One region of the Lysinibacillus sp. FSL K6-1151 genome, then DNA from elsewhere that is predicted to be linked to it. Evidence: riboswitches for the same ligand, from Rfam matches in the RefSeq annotation. Region 1 holds a riboswitch; each other region holds the start of a gene.
The links. Region 1 has a riboswitch for cobalamin ahead of MHI04_RS13560 ((2Fe-2S) ferredoxin domain-containing protein). Riboswitches for the same ligand answer to the same signal wherever they lie in the genome.

Region 1 (4,254 bases):
GGCTGTATCTTGTTGCTCTTGTTCTGAATGAAAACCAATTTCCGCTAGACGATCTTGTAAAATCGTAAATATTTCATCATGAATGCCAATGGTTTGACCATAGGTAAATGTAATGTTCGGATAATGCTCACGCGCATGCTCGATCTCTGCTGGAATATGCAGCTTTGAATGGCCTGCATGAAGTAAAATAATCGGAATTACATGAACCTCTGTAGCCCCTTTCTTCACACAATTCGTAATGCCTTCTTCGATGTTCGGTGAAGCAAATTCTAGGAAACATGTTTCCACTAAAAATTGTGCATCAATACGCGGTGTCATTTGTTCAATAAATGTACGTACCTCATCATTTCCTGCTGCTAAACGGCTCCCATGGCCGACAAATAAAATAGCTTTCATCTCTTTTCTCCTCACTAGTCGCCGCACGGAGCTGGCTCTACTTTTATTTTGGAAGACATATCTTGATACGTAAAATGCAATATCTTTTTCACACGTTTAAAATATTTAAATAAACGTTCATTTGGGTGAGCATTTGCTTTATATTCTTCAATAATATCTGTAATTAGTGGAATCAGTTGTTCAGGCTCCAACCCTTCTACAACAGGCTGTGCTGCATGGGCCGTACGACCAACTGGCTTCGCCCCAATAAAGACATCAAATTTACTTTTGCGATAGACAATACCAATATCATCAAATACAGCCCTGTAACAGGCCATACCACAGCCGTTAAAACCGATATTTAATGTTTTCGGCAAAGACATTCCACCTAATTTTTGTTGTATTTCTTCTGCATAGGGAATCGAATCGGCCTTTTCACCATAGCAAAAATCACAAGCCTTCAAGGATAGCACATCACCAATCGGCGCTAATAAAAAGCCTACTTCCTGTAATTTCTCCGTAATACGTTCAGGGGCAGTCGTTGGGATTTTCAAATGGATTTGATGGTCTGGTGTATATTCCATCGTCCCCTCTTCCCCAACGACCTCTGCTAACGTCATCATTTGCTGAGGTGTGAAAAACTTATTCACCACTCCTGGGCTTACAGCTAATTCAAAAATGGATTCTATTTTTTGCTGTACAAGTTTCGGCGTTACTTTGACTGCACTTGTTCCTTTCACCATTGCGAGTGCCGCTGTAGCCATTTCAAGTGCTGTTTTTTTTGACTTTGGCGTAGCGGCTACACTGGGTTTATTAAAACGCCCTGCATTAGGATCTGCTGTAAAGTCTTGTCGTGCAGTCCCTGTCTCTTGGTTCATTGCCCAAGGTTCATTTTCTTCACGTAAACGTTGATGTGGACGTAAGGGTTGTTTTTCTTCACCCAATGTATATTTACGTTGATAGCCACGTGGTGTAATCATTTTATTGTCATAGAAAAATGTCGACGAATTACCAATAATGACTGTCGTCAGCATTCCAATGTCATGCTCCAGCATTTCGGCTAATGTTGTCATCGTCACTTCTTGACGATCGCGGTAAGCACTTTTCACAAGTCCTACTGGTGTGTCAGGCGAACGATATTCTAAGAGAATGCGCTGTGCTTCGACAATTTGTCTTGTTCGGCGACCGCTTTTTGGGTTGTATAAAGCGATTACAAAATCCGCCATAGCGGCTGCCTCGACGCGCTTGGCAATTAAATTCCATGGTGTTAGATGGTCACTTAAACTAATCGTACAGGCATCATGCATAATCGGGGCACCAAGTAAGCTAGCACATGAATTGATGGCAGAAATACCAGGGACAATTTCTACCTCAATCCCCGTTGCTTCTGTCCAGCCTAGCTCAATCAATACCTCATACACTAATCCCGCCATACCATAGACACCCGCATCACCACTTGAAATGACTGAGACAATGCTTCCAGCCTCTGCTTGGCGAACCGCTTCCTGCGCACGGGACACCTCTTCGGTCATTCCAGTACTGACAATCGACTTCGCACTGACTAAATCTTGAATCAACTCCACGTAGGTTTTGTAGCCTATGATCATATCACTTTGTTGTAATGCCTCTACCGCCCGTGTCGTAATATGCTTAAAGTCTCCAGGTCCAAAGCCCACTACGAAAATTTTTCCTTTTTGCGCCATGTTGTTACCCCTCTTTCACCTTTTCGATCCCTTTAATGGCTGTCGTTTGTGCTGTACGCTGTAATGTACCTTCACGAAGTGTAAAGACATGTTCTTTGTATAAGGATTCATGATGTAAATCTTGTACAAGTGTTCTAGCATGCTCTGTTGATGGTACACGATACCAATTCCCTTGCGGATAGGCGATGACCACACAAGCATCCTTGCATCGTCCATTACAGCGCGTTCTTGTTGTATGTATCTCTTGATCAAGTGCTTGCTGTTGTATTTCTTCTCGAATAGCTAGGGTAATTTCCTCCCCACCTTTGTTCATGCAGCTACTACCATTACAAATAAAGAGATGTGTTTTCATCCCCTCTAAATTCCATGTTGTCATCTTCTGTCTCCCCTCATTTGCTTTCTGGAAAAAGAAAAACCTTTACTCTAATTACGAAGAGTAAAGGTTTTGTAGAAGCCAAATAAAAACGAATAAAATAAAATGCAGGTACTCGCTCTTGCTTCAACTTCTCCCTCCGAAAAGTTTGCATGCACAATCAAATAAGCAGGTTTCCTGACTTAAGCTTCATTTTACTATCGCACCTTCCCAAGTTTGCACCAGTGGCTTTGCGATTTCATCAGCTATTACAGTAGCGGGGGCTGTATTGGATTTTCACCAATTTCCCTATTATCTCGAGTTATTCGAGCACTTATCGACGTTTTATATGAAATTTATTATCTTCTTTATAGAATAGAAAACTGTCTCTATCATATCTCATTATTTTAAAATTTCAATATTTCTATAAAAATTTATGACAATTTTATCAATTTTGTGTGTAGACCAGGTATAAAAATTATAATATCTCCTTATTTATGACAATTCAGTAGTTATCAGAATCTTCTCTATTGACCTTCAATTGAAAATATTTTTAAAAAAAGTATAGCATATTTATGGAAAATCATGTTACACTTTGTCGTGAAATCTCACAACTTAATGTTTTTTCGGTGTAAAATACTTATCATTTTGCTTAAAAGGGAAGCCGGTTTGAGTCCGGCGCGGTCCCGCCACTGTATTAGGGAGCTTTATAGAACATGTCACTGTCCAACGGATGGGAAGACCTATAAAGTGTTGAACTAGAGCCAGGAGACCTGCCGAAAAATATGTGATCGTTTCAGCCTACGAGGATAGGTGTGCGGCTTAGCAGATGAGAATGTTATTTGCTTTTTTAGCTATGCACTTTTCCAACAACGGAGAAGTGCTTTTTTATTTACGCACGCTACATTCTAAAAATCTATTAGTAAGGAGGAAAGCTTTTGAAATTTTCATGGTGGAAACTTAGTTATTTTTTATTGGCCTTTTTACTCGTGCCAAAACGTGCCTTTGCTATGCATATCATGGAAGGTTTTTTACCAATCGAATGGGCTATTTTTTGGTGGGTCATCTCTATCCCATTTATTATTCTAGGATTGCGCTCCATTCGCAAAACAATTGAAGAAAACCCTGAAACCAAAATGCTTTTAGGTCTTTCAGGAGCCTTTGCTTTTGTGCTGTCGGCGTTAAAAATCCCTTCGGTTACAGGTAGTTGCTCCCACCCAACTGGTGTTGGACTTGGAACGGTTTTATTCGGACCTCTAGCTATGAGTGTCATCGGAACGATTGTTTTATTATTCCAATCTTTATTATTAGCACATGGTGGGATTACCACTTTAGGAGCGAACGCCTTCTCTATGGCGATTGTAGGCCCATTTATTGCTTACTTTGTCTTTAAAGGGGCTCAAAAAATAGGGTTGTCATTTTCACTAGCTGTTTTTTTTGCTGCGATGCTTGGTGACTTAGGTACATATGTTGTGACTTCTGTACAGTTAGCATTAGCCTTCCCTTCAGAGGTTGGCGGCTTTATGGCATCGTTTACAAAGTTCGCAGGTATTTTTGCCTTAACTCAAATTCCGTTAGCGGTGAGTGAAGGAATTTTAACGGTCATTGTGATGAATTTCTTGAAAAAGTACAATGTCAGCGAATTAAAAATGTTGCGTGTTTTCTCAACAAAGGAGGCACATTAGTAGATGAAACGAAATTTATTACTAATAGCGATTGTTGTGCTGTTAGCTATCATCCCATTGTTTATACAAAAAGGTGCAGAATTTGGTGGTGCTGATGGAGAGGCAGAAGCAGCCATTGGCGAAATCAATGCAGAATATG
Region 2 (4,254 bases), 650 kb from region 1:
AAGAGACACGTTTATTTTTACGAATAAACGATTAATCCTTATCGATAAGCAAGGGGTGACTGGCAAGAAAACCGAATATCATTCCATCCCCTATAAAAATATCGTTCATTTTTCAGTAGAAACAGCCGGGACATTTGATTTAGATGCAGAGCTCAAAATATGGGTGTCAGGCAGTTCGTTACCGATTCAAAAAAACTTCAACAAGGCGACGAATATTTACAAAGTGCAAAGTGTTTTAGCGCAGTATGTTTTGGGGACGTAATGTATGGTACTAAAAGCCCGCATTTATGCGAGGCTTTTTTGTTGTGCAAAGAAAGGATGATAAAGATGAGGAAATACCTTGTGAAGGGTGTAAGGGATTCCAGTTCCGATTACGAAAAAAAGAATTACAGGACATTTAAAAATCAACAAAGAGGTGCGGGCATATATATTTTCTATGATGTAGAGAAAGTGTTAAGCGATAATAAGGTTGTTTAACTAAGAAGGACACATATATGGTAATATTTATTTAAAAAAGATGGAGTGAATTATGAGTAATTCTATTAATTATAAAATATGGAATGTGTGTATGATTCAAAGTGAAGAGAAGGTTTTACTTCTGGATAGACAGCACGACCATTTCAAAGGTTTTATTCCACCGGGTGGTAAAGTTGAATTTCCTGAAAGTATTGTAGAAAGTGCTATCAGAGAAGTAAAAGAAGAAACGGGGTTAGAAGTTAGAAACCTTATTTATAAAGGGCTTTATGAATATGTTAATCCAGTCGCAAAAGATAGATATATGATATTTAATTGCATAACAAAGGATTTCGAGGGTGAACTCTTGAAAGATGCTCCAGAGGGGAAAGCGGTTTGGGTAGATATAGAGAGCGCATATAAACTTCCTATGCAGCCATCGATACGGAGAAGATTTCCTTTATTTTTTCAAGATGGAACATTTGAGATTCAAGTTGAATGGAACCACGAAGAAAATAAAGAAGGGAAAGTTACTATACGTCACACCTAAAACTTGTTATTGGACTGACAGGGGGCAATCGTTCAATAGAGCAGTCGCTTTTCAATAACATCGAGGTCAGTTCAATACATATATATGTGAAGAATAAATAATGGGGCTTAAATTTACCCACTTTGTTAAATAGTTTAACTTTCAATATCTAAATGGTAGAGAGGGATTAAGAATAGCTAGAGAAAATTCTAAAATAAAAGGTGCTTGACCGTCCTTTTGTTTATTTAACGAACGGTGCATATTGTTGAAGAAGAAATTTTATAATAGTGATTTATTAAAGAATAGGGAAGTGGCAGTAACCATGAACTACATAATCAGATTAGCGAATGAAAACGACTTATCGGGTTTATGATAGTAGAAATAATAAAGATCTATTCACGAATTATTTAAAGCAATTTGCAAAAAAGGAATAATATCAAGACGCACTTATATTAGGTTTTGGAGTTCTTAAATTAAAAGGTACTTTGCTTCCTAAATTAAGTGACCTATATGTAAAAGAGGATTATCGTGGTAATGGTATAGGTTCAGACTTAATGAGGTATAGAGAAAATATTGCAAAGAGTTTAGGACATTCTGAAATATTTGTGAGTGTTGACTCGATAGAAAATCCCAACATGATAAAGTTAATTAGCAAACACGGTTACGAACCTATCTCTTACCTATAATAAAACTACACAAGAATTGATTTCAGGAAGTTGTTGAACTAACGGGGGCTAGTTGAACAAGATTTAAACAACTTTAATGAGCCTTCTTATAATATAATTTTTGTATTTTTTGATTAGAAATAACTTTATTATCATTTTACAGAAAGCAATTAAAGCGATGCTCAGTGTGACATGAGGAAAACCTAGTATTCTATGCATCCATTTACATGGAATTATTTTGAAATAATTAGTATTTTTTAGCATAAATTGACTTTGGACATACAATACTTTACAATGATTAGCTAAGGAATAGAGAATTTTCGTAAATTTCCTTACCAACTGAATAGCGTGTAGTAATAGGTGTAAATTGCGTGCAATTTGCTTAAAAGGGAAGTCGGTGCGAATCCGACACTGTCCCGCAACTGTAAATGTGAGCGACTTTTCAGCAACCACTGTCAAATGATGGGAAGGAGAAAAGTGGCGATGACCATGAGTCAGGATACCTGCCTATTACGAGTACACACCAGTAACCTACGAGGAATAGGAGGTGGCATGTTGACAAAACAGAATGCTCTGTTCGTCACGGTACGTCAAACGCCCAAAGTAAATGAAGGGGTTCGCAATCGGGCTCATTTACACATACTTAGGGTTTGTTTGGCATTGGGTGATGAACGAAGATAAGCGAAGGATTTCCTCAAAAATGGTAGGAAATCCTTTTTGTTTTGACATTATGTACGTAAAGGGGATGCATGTATGACTTCTTTAGATATGACCATTTGTAAGCAGCCACGCACAGAAGTTGCCAAGAAAGCGAAAACAAGAATGGCGGTCGAATCATTGATTGACCAATTATTAGCAACGAAGCTGATCCGCAATGATCGCTTCTTTGAGCAAATTTTATATAATAAAGAAATTATTTGGATACAAAATGGGGATGTGGACGGGCATCTTTTCGCGAAGGCAGCGGTAACCGATCAACTGAAAACGAAGACCAATAGCTTTATGATGTATATGCCGACTAACCCGATTGTCTATGAGGTTAACGGGGAGCCATACCATTTAATTACACGCATTGATTCCACTCGTGCCAAGCCCAACCTTGACCGTCTGTCACTGAAGCCAAAGCCTGTTTTAAGTGCAGCGCGTGTCAATGATGTATTATGCTCGATCGTGATGCGTTTTTATGAAACATATATCCATGATTTAGCGCCTCAACATGATAAGTTAATAGCCTTTGTGCAGCAGGAATACGCCCAATTTATTGAAGCGGTTCAGGCATTAAATGATTACCATTTCAACTGGCATCCACGCGGCAACGGTCACGAGCTATTGCTGCAATTAATTGATCAACTGCAAATTTTAAAAAGTTATCCTGGTAAAGTGCTAGTTGATTTCACAAACACGCATGACTACGTGATTGTCGAGCCTGCATACCTTGTGCACAGTTCTACAAAGAAAGCAGTAGGCGCATTATAAACTCAAGCCCTCCATCAAACGGAGGGCTTGTTTTTATTTATTTGAAGGGTAGGGGGTAAATACTCTTGTTCGAGCAGCGAATACTCGCGGAAGCAGATGAAATACTCTCGCTCAAGCAGCGAATACTCGCGGAAGGAGATGAAATACTCTCGTTCGAGCGGGGAATACTCGCGGAAGCAGATGAAATACTCTCGCTCCAGCAAGGAATACTCGCGCAAACAGGGTAAATATTCTCGCTCAAAGCAAGTAAACACCCGCGCAAGCAAACGGCTTCGCGCGGGCAGGATTACCTACTTACAGACAATGCATGGCTGCTTGTGCCTCGTGCCAAGGAACAGAATATCCTTTGCCCTTCGCACAAAAGATGCTGGAGGAGCTGTATTCTGGGTCGGCATTTTTATCGTAGCCAATGTGCGAAATAATTTCCTCGGCATTATGACACACATCATAGCCATCAAATTGGAGTGTGAGTGCGCCCTTACCATTGGTATAGGCCGCAAAGGTTGTGCTATAGCTCATTAGGGTGGCGACGGGCGCTCGTCCCGTTAGCACAACATCTGTTTCGGATAAGATGGGGTCATCGAATGTGCCAGCAGCTTGCTGTATGTCGCTCATCATGCGGCCGATAAAGTCGTTCGAAGCCTTCATTTTAAAGCGATAATAAGGTTCAAGCAGGATGTTCTGTGCTTGCTCAAGTCCTTGACGTAGCGCACGGAAACTAGCTTCTCGGAAATCGCCGCCCGATGTATGTTCATTATGTCCGCGACCTGTTAGCAGTGTAAAATGAATATCTGTCAGAGGGAAGCCTGTGAGTAAGCCATGGTGATCACGCTCAAACAGGTGCTTTTCAACAAGGCGTTGGTTGCCTACCGATAAATGATCCGCATGGCAGGCATTGCTAAATGTATTACCTACTCCTCGCGGATTGGGCTCCATTAGTAAATGAACTTCTGCATAATGCTTGAGGGGCTCAAAATGACCATAGCCTGTCACCGTCGTCGCAATGGTTTCCATATATAAAATTTGGGGCTCGCCAAAGGAGACCGTTAATGAAAAACGCTTCATTAACACTTCTATCAGTACCTCCAACTGAATAACGCCCATAATGTGCACATGGATTTCCTGGAACTT
Region 3 (4,254 bases), 430 kb from region 1:
GTGTAGCAGGCTGATAAGCTTCCATCATTGCTTCGACAGAACGTTCTGCTAGCACCGTATTCCCTTGTGCTAAATACAAGGCGATAATGACAATACGGTCCTCATATTTTTCTAAAATCTCTTCTCCATCACGACTTTTCATAGCATAGCTATCGTAAAATTTACTTGCACTCATAAAGGATGGGAAGCGGAAATTATAATCATATGCTTTTTTGTACAACTTCTTAATAAATTCCATTTCATACATGTCGATAAATGCTTTCTCGTAGTAGCCCTCATCAACTAAATAACGGATTTTTTCTTCAATATCAATAAAGTAACGTAAACGCACGTTGACATACTCTAAAAAGTAGCGGCGTGTAGCTTCACGATCCTTTTCTAATTCAAGTAGCCCAGTTGAACTATAACGATTCAGTACGTCATTATTTAGCTTTAAATAGGTTTTCATCTTATTACCCTCGTTTCATAAAACGTTTGTATGGCTTCATAATCTGTTTGATTGCCTCGTAAATCTAATTTTCTTACTAAGGGTACATGATAGGTAGCAGCGATTTTCTCGCCAGCAGCCCCAAATACGTTGTGCCCAAAGTTACTATTCCCACTGGCAACTACACCTTTACAAAAATCTCTGTTTTTTTCTAAAAAACGTTCCACTTTTGCAGGGATATCGCCTAAGCCATCAGTATAAGTAATTAAAAGATAAGGCTTATTCAATTGTAATTCCTCAAAGAGCTCGACAGACTCTGCCCTTAATTTAGAAACAATATTGCGGACATTTCCTGTACGACTTGCGTAAACGATCATAGCGCAATCATCTCAATATGAGAAACTATGTCCTTAACATCTCCTATAAATGTATTATTCATTTCTAAAACAGGCACACTTAAAAAACCTGCATCGATTATTGTTTGTTTAGCTTGTTCATCGTGATCAATGTTGACAATTTCTGCATCAAGTCCTGCACGTTGTAATTCAGATTTTACCCAAAGGCATTTTGGACAGATTGTTTTCGTATAAAGTTTCATAGAAATCCCTCTTTTCATATAATAAAAAGCTATCTCCTCTAGAGAGATAGCTAAATGGAAACGTTACCATACCAAAAATACTGACGTTCCCATTTCTTAATCCCCGAAGAAATGATTAATTGTTTTATAGAGGCAGGTCTCCTGGCTTTGCTTCATCCTCTGATTCCCTTCCCATGCGAATGCACAGTGGTTGTAATCATTGTCAGCTTCACAGTTGCGGGGACAGCGTCGGAATTGTACCGAACTTCCCTTTTAAACTACATATAGTAGCACCTATATAAAACGAACACAATATATAGTTGTTGTTCAATAGTTTTAAGTGTACCATCCTTCATATAAAAAGTAAATCTAGATTCTAAACTTCTTTATTTTTTGATTATTCATTATTTTCGATTATAACTTTCGAAGGAATTTCACCATCTATTACTTATATCTTAATTCATTGTGTATCTAAACTATGTACGAGATTTTTTGTTACTACGGATCTATGAGCATTAAATATACTAGCGTATTTCACATAGAAACAGCCTATATTCTAAAGAATAATAGACTGTTTGACATGTCGAACGTATGGATTACTCGATTTCGACAAATAAGGACAATTCCTTATAAAATTCAGGCGTTGCTGCCGAATTCACTTGAAAATGAGGATTATATTTTGATAAAAGTTTATAGAGAGTAGTTGCGGTTAACAGATTCTGTTCTTGATCGAAAGCCCTGAAACTTTCATAGACCTCCTTCACTTTACCATTTATTGAATGACAAAAAAACTGTTGAACATCTGCATCCTCTAAATAATCCTTTTCCCATCTGTAACATATTAAATTTGTTAGGAAAAACATTTCTAATCCAGGCATTTTTCCAACTTCAATGAGCAATGACATTCCATAATGAAATGCATTTTCCAACCATTTTATGCCGTGGCGATCTTTGTAAAAGCGCATCAACTTTTGTAACCCATGTCCTTGCTCCTTCACTAGATAAGCATGGATATTTGTATGACCAGCAGTTCTTTCCCATTCATCGAGAGAGAATTTATACTTCCTTACCAGTTTCATCCAAAGCTTTTGAAGCTTGTCTTCAGAAAGGTATTGTGTTTGTTGATTCCATCTTAGAAAAATGTCTAAACTTTCTAATACCAAGCCTCTTTCCATTTCAAAATGATCCAATTTTCTATATAAAACTTTTTGATTCATATCTATGTTGTCCATTATGTCTTCAGATTTGTTCATTTTGCATTCCATTTAATTATTCACTTCACTTCAGATTTTTTATCTACTATCATGACATGTCTCGACTAATTCACGCTTGATCGTTAAATAGGCATCATTAATAGATGTATAATCATTTGGGTTTTCTTCTATTAACTTCCTAATATAAAGCTGTAAAGGCCTAATATGCTCACCAGAAAGGTTGTTCATAATTTGCTGCTTTAACTGATTTATATAAAATGAAATTGAATGTGATGTCATCTTGTTCACCCCTATTTATTCATAAAAAAAACATCTTGCCCTAATGGGAAGATGCTAGCTATGACTGACATACTTCATAGTTCTTCAACCAATATAAAATAAGTCGTCTATATTGAATAGAGACTCTTTTTTTGGTTGTCGCACTATGAGTATGATGAAGGTAATTCGTCACACTCAACACCCCCTATCCGCGTAGGTTTTGGCTGTACTAGATAAAGGCAGGTCTCCTGGCTTATGATCATCACACATTTTTCCCTTCCCATTACATACATAACAGTGGTTTTTAAAATGTGCTCCCAATTACAGTTGCGGGACAGCGACGGCTTTTCACCGTTCTTCCCTTTTAAACAAATTCTATTGAATTTGTACCTTTATCCTTTTATTCCGTTTTTTATAGTATAACATATCATTCTACTTTCTCTGACAAAACCCTATGAAAATCTACAGAACAACACTTAAGAAACCACCTACCTCTTAACAAGTAGATGGTTTCAGCATTTATTGAGCGAAGATGTCATTGTTCTTACTTCTTTACGGTTTCACTACTGTCTTGAAAGAATTTTTCAAGTATATCATCTGTAAAATCAGCGAATGTTTGATAGATATACTGAGGATTTCGATCCTTATCAATGACGACAGACCTAACCCCTTCATAGAAATCCTCATGATTTAAAAAGTTTTTTGCCAAGATTAAATCAGTCGCAAAGCATTCTTCTACCGTTTTATGTTGGGCATCTATCAGTTGCTTTAATGTAATTTTTAAGGATGATGGAGATTTAGATAGAAGCAACTGCTTTGTTTCTTGTGCAAATTTGCTTAGGTCATTGTCTAAGGATTCGACTATCTTCTCCACTGTATGTTTTGAGAAATGTTGATCGATTTCATTTTGAAGGCTGGCAAGCTCACTGTTTGCTGTTGGTGTACTTGAATAGTCCTCTATTAATTGCTTTAGAGCTGTGCTAGTCTCCACTGTATGCCAGTTCGTTTGTTCAATGCGTGTGAGGAATGCGTGTAAATGATCGCTCGTCATATAGCTATCCGCACCATTAGCAAAGAGAACATCCGCAGCTTGGATGATCGATGCTGTTAAAGCTAAGTAATATCCTACATAGCCAGGCGCTTTATTTAGAAAATAGGCAGCTCCAACATCAGGAAAGAAGCCAATATTCATTTCTGGCATAGCCCATTTTGTTCGCTCTGTCACAATTCGGTGGCTAGCCCCATACGTTAAACCAACCCCACCTCCCATGACAATGCCATCAAGGCAAGCAATGATAGGCTTTGGGTAGTGATAGATTGCCTTATCTATTTGATATTCTTCCTCAAAAAAGATTTCGGCATTTTGGAAAGCTTCCTGACTGGAGCGAGCTTTATAGAGTGTTTTAATATCACCCCCAGCACAAAAGCCCTTTTCGCCAGCACCTCTTAGAATTATCAAGTGTATTTGATCATTCGCCTGCCATTCCTTTAGTTTCTCACCAATGGGCTTTAGCATTTCTATAGAAAGTGAGTTTAAAGCTTGAGGACGATTCAGCGTAATGCTTGCTGCGCCACCATCACTGACGGAAAATATTACTTCATTTGTCATAGTAGTTTCCTCCCTTACGAATGTTTAAAGTTGGGCTGTCTTTTGTCAATAAACGCTTGAACGCCTTCTCTAGCATCCGCTGTTAAAAATAACTCAGCAAAGCGTGTTCGTTCTAATTCCAACCCTTTTTGGAGATGATCCTTCCCGCCTTGAATTATACATTCAATTG
Region 4 (4,254 bases), 450 kb from region 1:
CTGAATAATGTGAGATGTCTTTATCAAATTGAATTCGGTCAAAGTCCATCTTCCGCAGAATAGATTTAAATAACGTCTCATCTATAGCATGCTCTTCAATAAAATCCGATAATGCTCCCTTCAAATGAGCAGTATCCTGTTGAACATAGGAGATAATAAGGCCAGCAGCTAAATGTATAGAGCCTGTATGCTGTATAGGCTTGCCAAGAAGCAGCTGTAGGATACTACTTTTTCCGCTTCCATTTTTGCCATCGAGAACAATGCGATCACCTTGCGCCACTTTGAAGCTAATAGGCTGATTCACAAAGTTGTCGTCATACTGAATTGATACATCCGTTACAACAACCATGTCTTTTGATGGAAATGCTAATGGTTGTACTTTTAAAGATTCCGTTTTTTCAACATTTTTTAGCAGTTTTGATTTTTCATCAATCGCTTTTTGCTGCCTAGATTCCAAGTTCTTTGCTCGCTTCATCATCTTGGCTGCTTTATGTCCAACAAAGCCTTTATCTAGCTTAGAACCCGAATTCGTAGTTCCATTTTTGGAAGCCTCCACTTGATTAGACCAACCTACCGAACGCTTGGAAGACTGCGTTAAACGGTCGATATCTTTTTGCAGACGTTGATTAGTTGCTTCTTCATGTTCCTGCTGTCGATCAAAATTTAACTTCCAAGTTGAGTAGTTACCACTTTGAACATCAATATTGGCTCTATTGATCGATAAAATATGATCAACACAGCCATCTAAAAAGGCTCTGTCATGCGAAATTAAAATAAATCCTTTTTTCTTGCGTAGATAATCAGAGACCGTCTTTCGTGCATCTGTATCGAGATGATTGGTTGGCTCATCAATTAATAGAAACTGTCCCTCTGTTAAAAAGAGCGCTGCAAGCAACACCTTTGTTTGCTCTCCATTAGATAATGTTTGAAAAGGGCGATACATGACCTCAGCATCGACATCTAGATAGGCTATTTCACGAATATATTCCCAATCTTCTGCCAGAGGGCAAATTTCTTCAAAAATTTCGTACGTATATTTATTTGGGTCTGAAACAGGATAGGGGAAATAAGTAAATTCTACTGAAGAAATGATGTTCCCACTATACTCATAATTCCCTAATAGCAAATTAAAAAATGTTGTCTTCCCACGACCATTCCTACCGATAAATCCAAGTTTCCAATCTGTATCAATCTGAAAGTTGACACCCTCAAAAATATAATCAAAGCTGCTTGGGTAAGAAAACGTTAAGTCTTGTACTTGTATCATTGACATGATAATTCCTCCTTTGTATAGCAAATCATTTTTCTTTTATACAAAGTCGGTACATCCATCTATGCTAAATTTCTCCGTATAAGTTGATGGATGCTAACGACTTATACGGAGCATCACATGCGTCACAATAGGTTCAGAATCGCTCATTTTTTTCTCTCCTTTATTAGGTAGATGAAAGATACAGAATAAACTATGAGAGCAAGAAAAAATCCCCCCAATTGGATATTGGAAGGATTAGTCTCTCACTGAATAAACTTTATTTGCCAATGACATCATGACAAATAAACGCAAACTGATTGTTAAAAATGGATAGACTAATCCTATATTTTGTCGTTTGAAGTGATTCATTTCAAATAAAAATATAGATTAGTTCATCATTGTCCATTCATCAGTCCTCTCATAATTGTATTTTTATAGTAACAAATTTTTTTATGGAATACAATGTAGCCTTATCTTCTTAAACCAATCCCTACAATAATTATAGAAATAATTTAGATAATCGTATAAAAATTATTTCTACTATTCTGAAAGATATGTTATAGTAGGAGCATAATTGAATAATGTGTAAGAATTGGTGCCAAATGAAGGTTTGGCTTAAAAGGGAAGTCGGTGCAAATCCGACGCTGTCCCGCAACTGTTATTCGGAGCAAATCACAAAGGCCACTGGGAAACCGGGAAGGCTGTGAGGCGTGTTGATGAGAAGCCAGGAGACCTGCCAATTTCTAGTACACACCAAATACCTACGTGGAAATAGGTGGTGAAAAGTGACCAAATCGGCACTGTGCGATAACAAATGATTTATGCGAAAGTAGATACTTTTTTCGTATTGTTTTAGCATTAAAAATTTCAACTAGCAGCCATTCTCCTCCTTGGAAAATGGCTTTTTATTTTTTTCTGAAAAGGAGATATAAAAATGACCTATACAAGCACACTCATTGGTTACCCGTATATCGGGGAAGATCGCGAATGGAAAAAAGCATTAGAAGCATTTTGGCGCAACGAGCTTTCTGAAGAGGATTTTGAGGATAGTTTAAAAAAAATCCGTTTAGCTAGAATTGACAAGCAGCTACAGCTTGGCATCGACATGGTGACAGTTGGCGATTTTACGTATTACGATAGAATGTTAGATACAGCATTAATGTTTGGTCTCATCCCAAAACGCTTTAACTGGCAGGGAGGGAAAGTAGATTTATCTACCTACTACAGCGTAGCAAGAGGGAATAAAACAGCTGTAGCTAGTGAGATGACAAAATGGTTTAATACAAACTATCACTATATTGTTCCTGAATACGAGGGACAGGCCTTGAAACTAACAGAAAATAAAGTGTTGGCCGATTTCTTAGAGGCGAAAGAAACGTACGGTATTATTGCAAAGCCAACATTGATTGGTCCCTATACATTCTGCAAGTTAACAAAAGGCTATAGCAAATTCACACAGGTTGAATACTTATTAGCTCTAATACCGCTCTATACACAAGTATTAAAAGAATTAGTAGATGCAGGTGCAAATTGGATTCAACTAGAAGAGCCATCACTTGTCACAACCCTTGATCCAGCAGACATCAAGCTTGTGCAAGAGATTTACGACCAGTTAGCCGTTGCCGTTCCAGAAGCGAAAATCATGCTGCAAACTTATTTTGAAGCATTATGCAGCTATGAAACATTGATGACATTGCCTGTAGAAGGATTTGGCCTAGACTTTGTTCATGGCTATAAAGGAAATATGGCGTCACTTCGTCAATATGGTTTCCCTCAGGACAAAGTATTGGCAGTCGGGGTTGTTAATGGACGTGATATTTGGCGTTCCAACTTAGCGGAGGTCAATGCTACAATTCAGGCAATTGAGCATTTAAGTAATGCAGCAGAGCTATGGATTCAACCATCCAGCAATCTACAACATGTACCGATCACAACTGCTCTTGAAAATGAGATTGACCCTGTTCTGAAGCATGCTTTAGCCTTCGCAGATGAAAAGATTGTAGAAATCACGGAGCTAACTAAATGTAGACGAGATACAGAGGGTATCTTACAGCATAATTTTTCTGAAAGTATGAAGGCAATTGAGGCTCTAAAAAACCATCCAATCCGTCAAAACAAGTTGATTCATCAAGCAGTTCAAACTGTGACAACGCAAGATTTTGAACGACATAGTGAATTTGCTCAGCGTCAAAAAATCCAGCAGCAAGCGTTAGCGTTACCGCTATTCCCAACAACAACAATCGGAAGCTTCCCACAATCCGATGAGGTGAAAAGGAATCGTAATGCTTGGCGTAAAAAACAATTATCGAATGAAGCCTACGAAGCATTTATAGAGCAGGAAACAAAACGCTGGATTACGATACAAGAGGAACTAGATATCGATGTACTCGTTCACGGTGAATTTGAGCGTACAGACATGGTCGAATACTTTGGTGAAAAGCTGACTGGCTTTGCCTTTACAAAAAAAGCATGGGTCGTTTCCTATGGCTCACGCTGTGTTAAGCCACCGATCATTTATGGAGATGTAGCGTGGTCTTCAGCAATAACTGTAAAAGAGTCAGCCTATGCTCAAAGCTTAACAAAGCGCTTTGTAAAAGGTATGCTGACAGGACCAGTGACGATATTAAATTGGTCCTTTGTACGAGACGATCTGTCACGTAAAGATGTCGCTTATCAAATTGCATTAGCACTTCGCAAAGAGGTTGAGGCACTCGAAAACGCAGGTATTTCAATTATTCAAGTGGATGAGCCAGCTCTAAGAGAAGGTTTACCGCTACGAAAAGAAGAATGGGGAGCTTACTTAGAATGGGCTGTTAATTCCTTTAAGCTGGCTACAGCTAGTGTCAAAGATGAAACACAAATCCATACACATATGTGCTACTGCGAATTTAACGATTTCATCGAACCGATTAGTGCACTTGATGCAGACGTGATTTCCATTGAAACATCAAGAAGTCACGGGGAGCTCATTACATCACTGCAAGGGCAACCTTATCAAAAGG

Region 2: linked by a shared signal. The riboswitch ahead of MHI04_RS10445 (hypothetical protein) and the one ahead of MHI04_RS13560 ((2Fe-2S) ferredoxin domain-containing protein) in region 1 are both predicted to bind cobalamin.
Region 3: linked by a shared signal. The riboswitch ahead of MHI04_RS11570 (hypothetical protein) and the one ahead of MHI04_RS13560 ((2Fe-2S) ferredoxin domain-containing protein) in region 1 are both predicted to bind cobalamin.
Region 4: linked by a shared signal. The riboswitch ahead of metE (5-methyltetrahydropteroyltriglutamate--homocysteine S-methyltransferase) and the one ahead of MHI04_RS13560 ((2Fe-2S) ferredoxin domain-containing protein) in region 1 are both predicted to bind cobalamin.

The regions. Positions count from the first base shown of each region.
Region 1 covers NZ_CP152040.1:2,810,215-2,814,468, forward strand. The annotation lists gene MHI04_RS13550 (sirohydrochlorin chelatase) at 1-396, opposite strand, end outside; gene cobJ (precorrin-3B C(17)-methyltransferase) at 411-2,078, opposite strand; gene MHI04_RS13560 ((2Fe-2S) ferredoxin domain-containing protein) at 2,083-2,454, opposite strand; cobalamin riboswitch at 2,601-2,783, opposite strand; cobalamin riboswitch at 3,041-3,226, shown strand; gene MHI04_RS13565 (energy-coupling factor ABC transporter permease) at 3,369-4,115, shown strand; gene MHI04_RS13570 (energy-coupling factor ABC transporter substrate-binding protein) at 4,119-4,254, shown strand, end outside.
Region 2 covers NZ_CP152040.1:2,159,372-2,163,625, forward strand. The annotation lists gene MHI04_RS10430 (PH domain-containing protein) at 1-262, shown strand, start outside; gene MHI04_RS10435 (8-oxo-dGTP diphosphatase) at 530-1,003, shown strand; gene MHI04_RS10440 (GNAT family N-acetyltransferase) at 1,468-1,668, shown strand; cobalamin riboswitch at 1,989-2,173, shown strand; gene MHI04_RS10445 (hypothetical protein) at 2,401-3,123, shown strand; gene MHI04_RS10450 (hypothetical protein) at 3,189-3,350, shown strand; gene MHI04_RS10455 (translation factor GTPase family protein) at 3,418-4,254, opposite strand, start outside.
Region 3 covers NZ_CP152040.1:2,382,010-2,386,263, reverse strand. The annotation lists gene nrdE (class 1b ribonucleoside-diphosphate reductase subunit alpha) at 1-448, opposite strand, end outside; gene nrdI (class Ib ribonucleoside-diphosphate reductase assembly flavoprotein NrdI) at 445-804, opposite strand; gene MHI04_RS11580 (glutaredoxin) at 801-1,025, opposite strand; cobalamin riboswitch at 1,139-1,317, opposite strand; gene MHI04_RS11575 (hypothetical protein) at 1,601-2,257, opposite strand; gene MHI04_RS11570 (hypothetical protein) at 2,297-2,497, opposite strand; cobalamin riboswitch at 2,697-2,885, opposite strand; gene MHI04_RS11565 (enoyl-CoA hydratase/isomerase family protein) at 3,021-4,085, opposite strand; gene MHI04_RS11560 (enoyl-CoA hydratase-related protein) at 4,100-4,254, opposite strand, start outside.
Region 4 covers NZ_CP152040.1:2,363,121-2,367,374, forward strand. The annotation lists gene MHI04_RS11485 (Lsa family ABC-F type ribosomal protection protein) at 1-1,273, opposite strand, end outside; cobalamin riboswitch at 1,829-2,008, shown strand; gene metE (5-methyltetrahydropteroyltriglutamate--homocysteine S-methyltransferase) at 2,187-4,254, shown strand, end outside.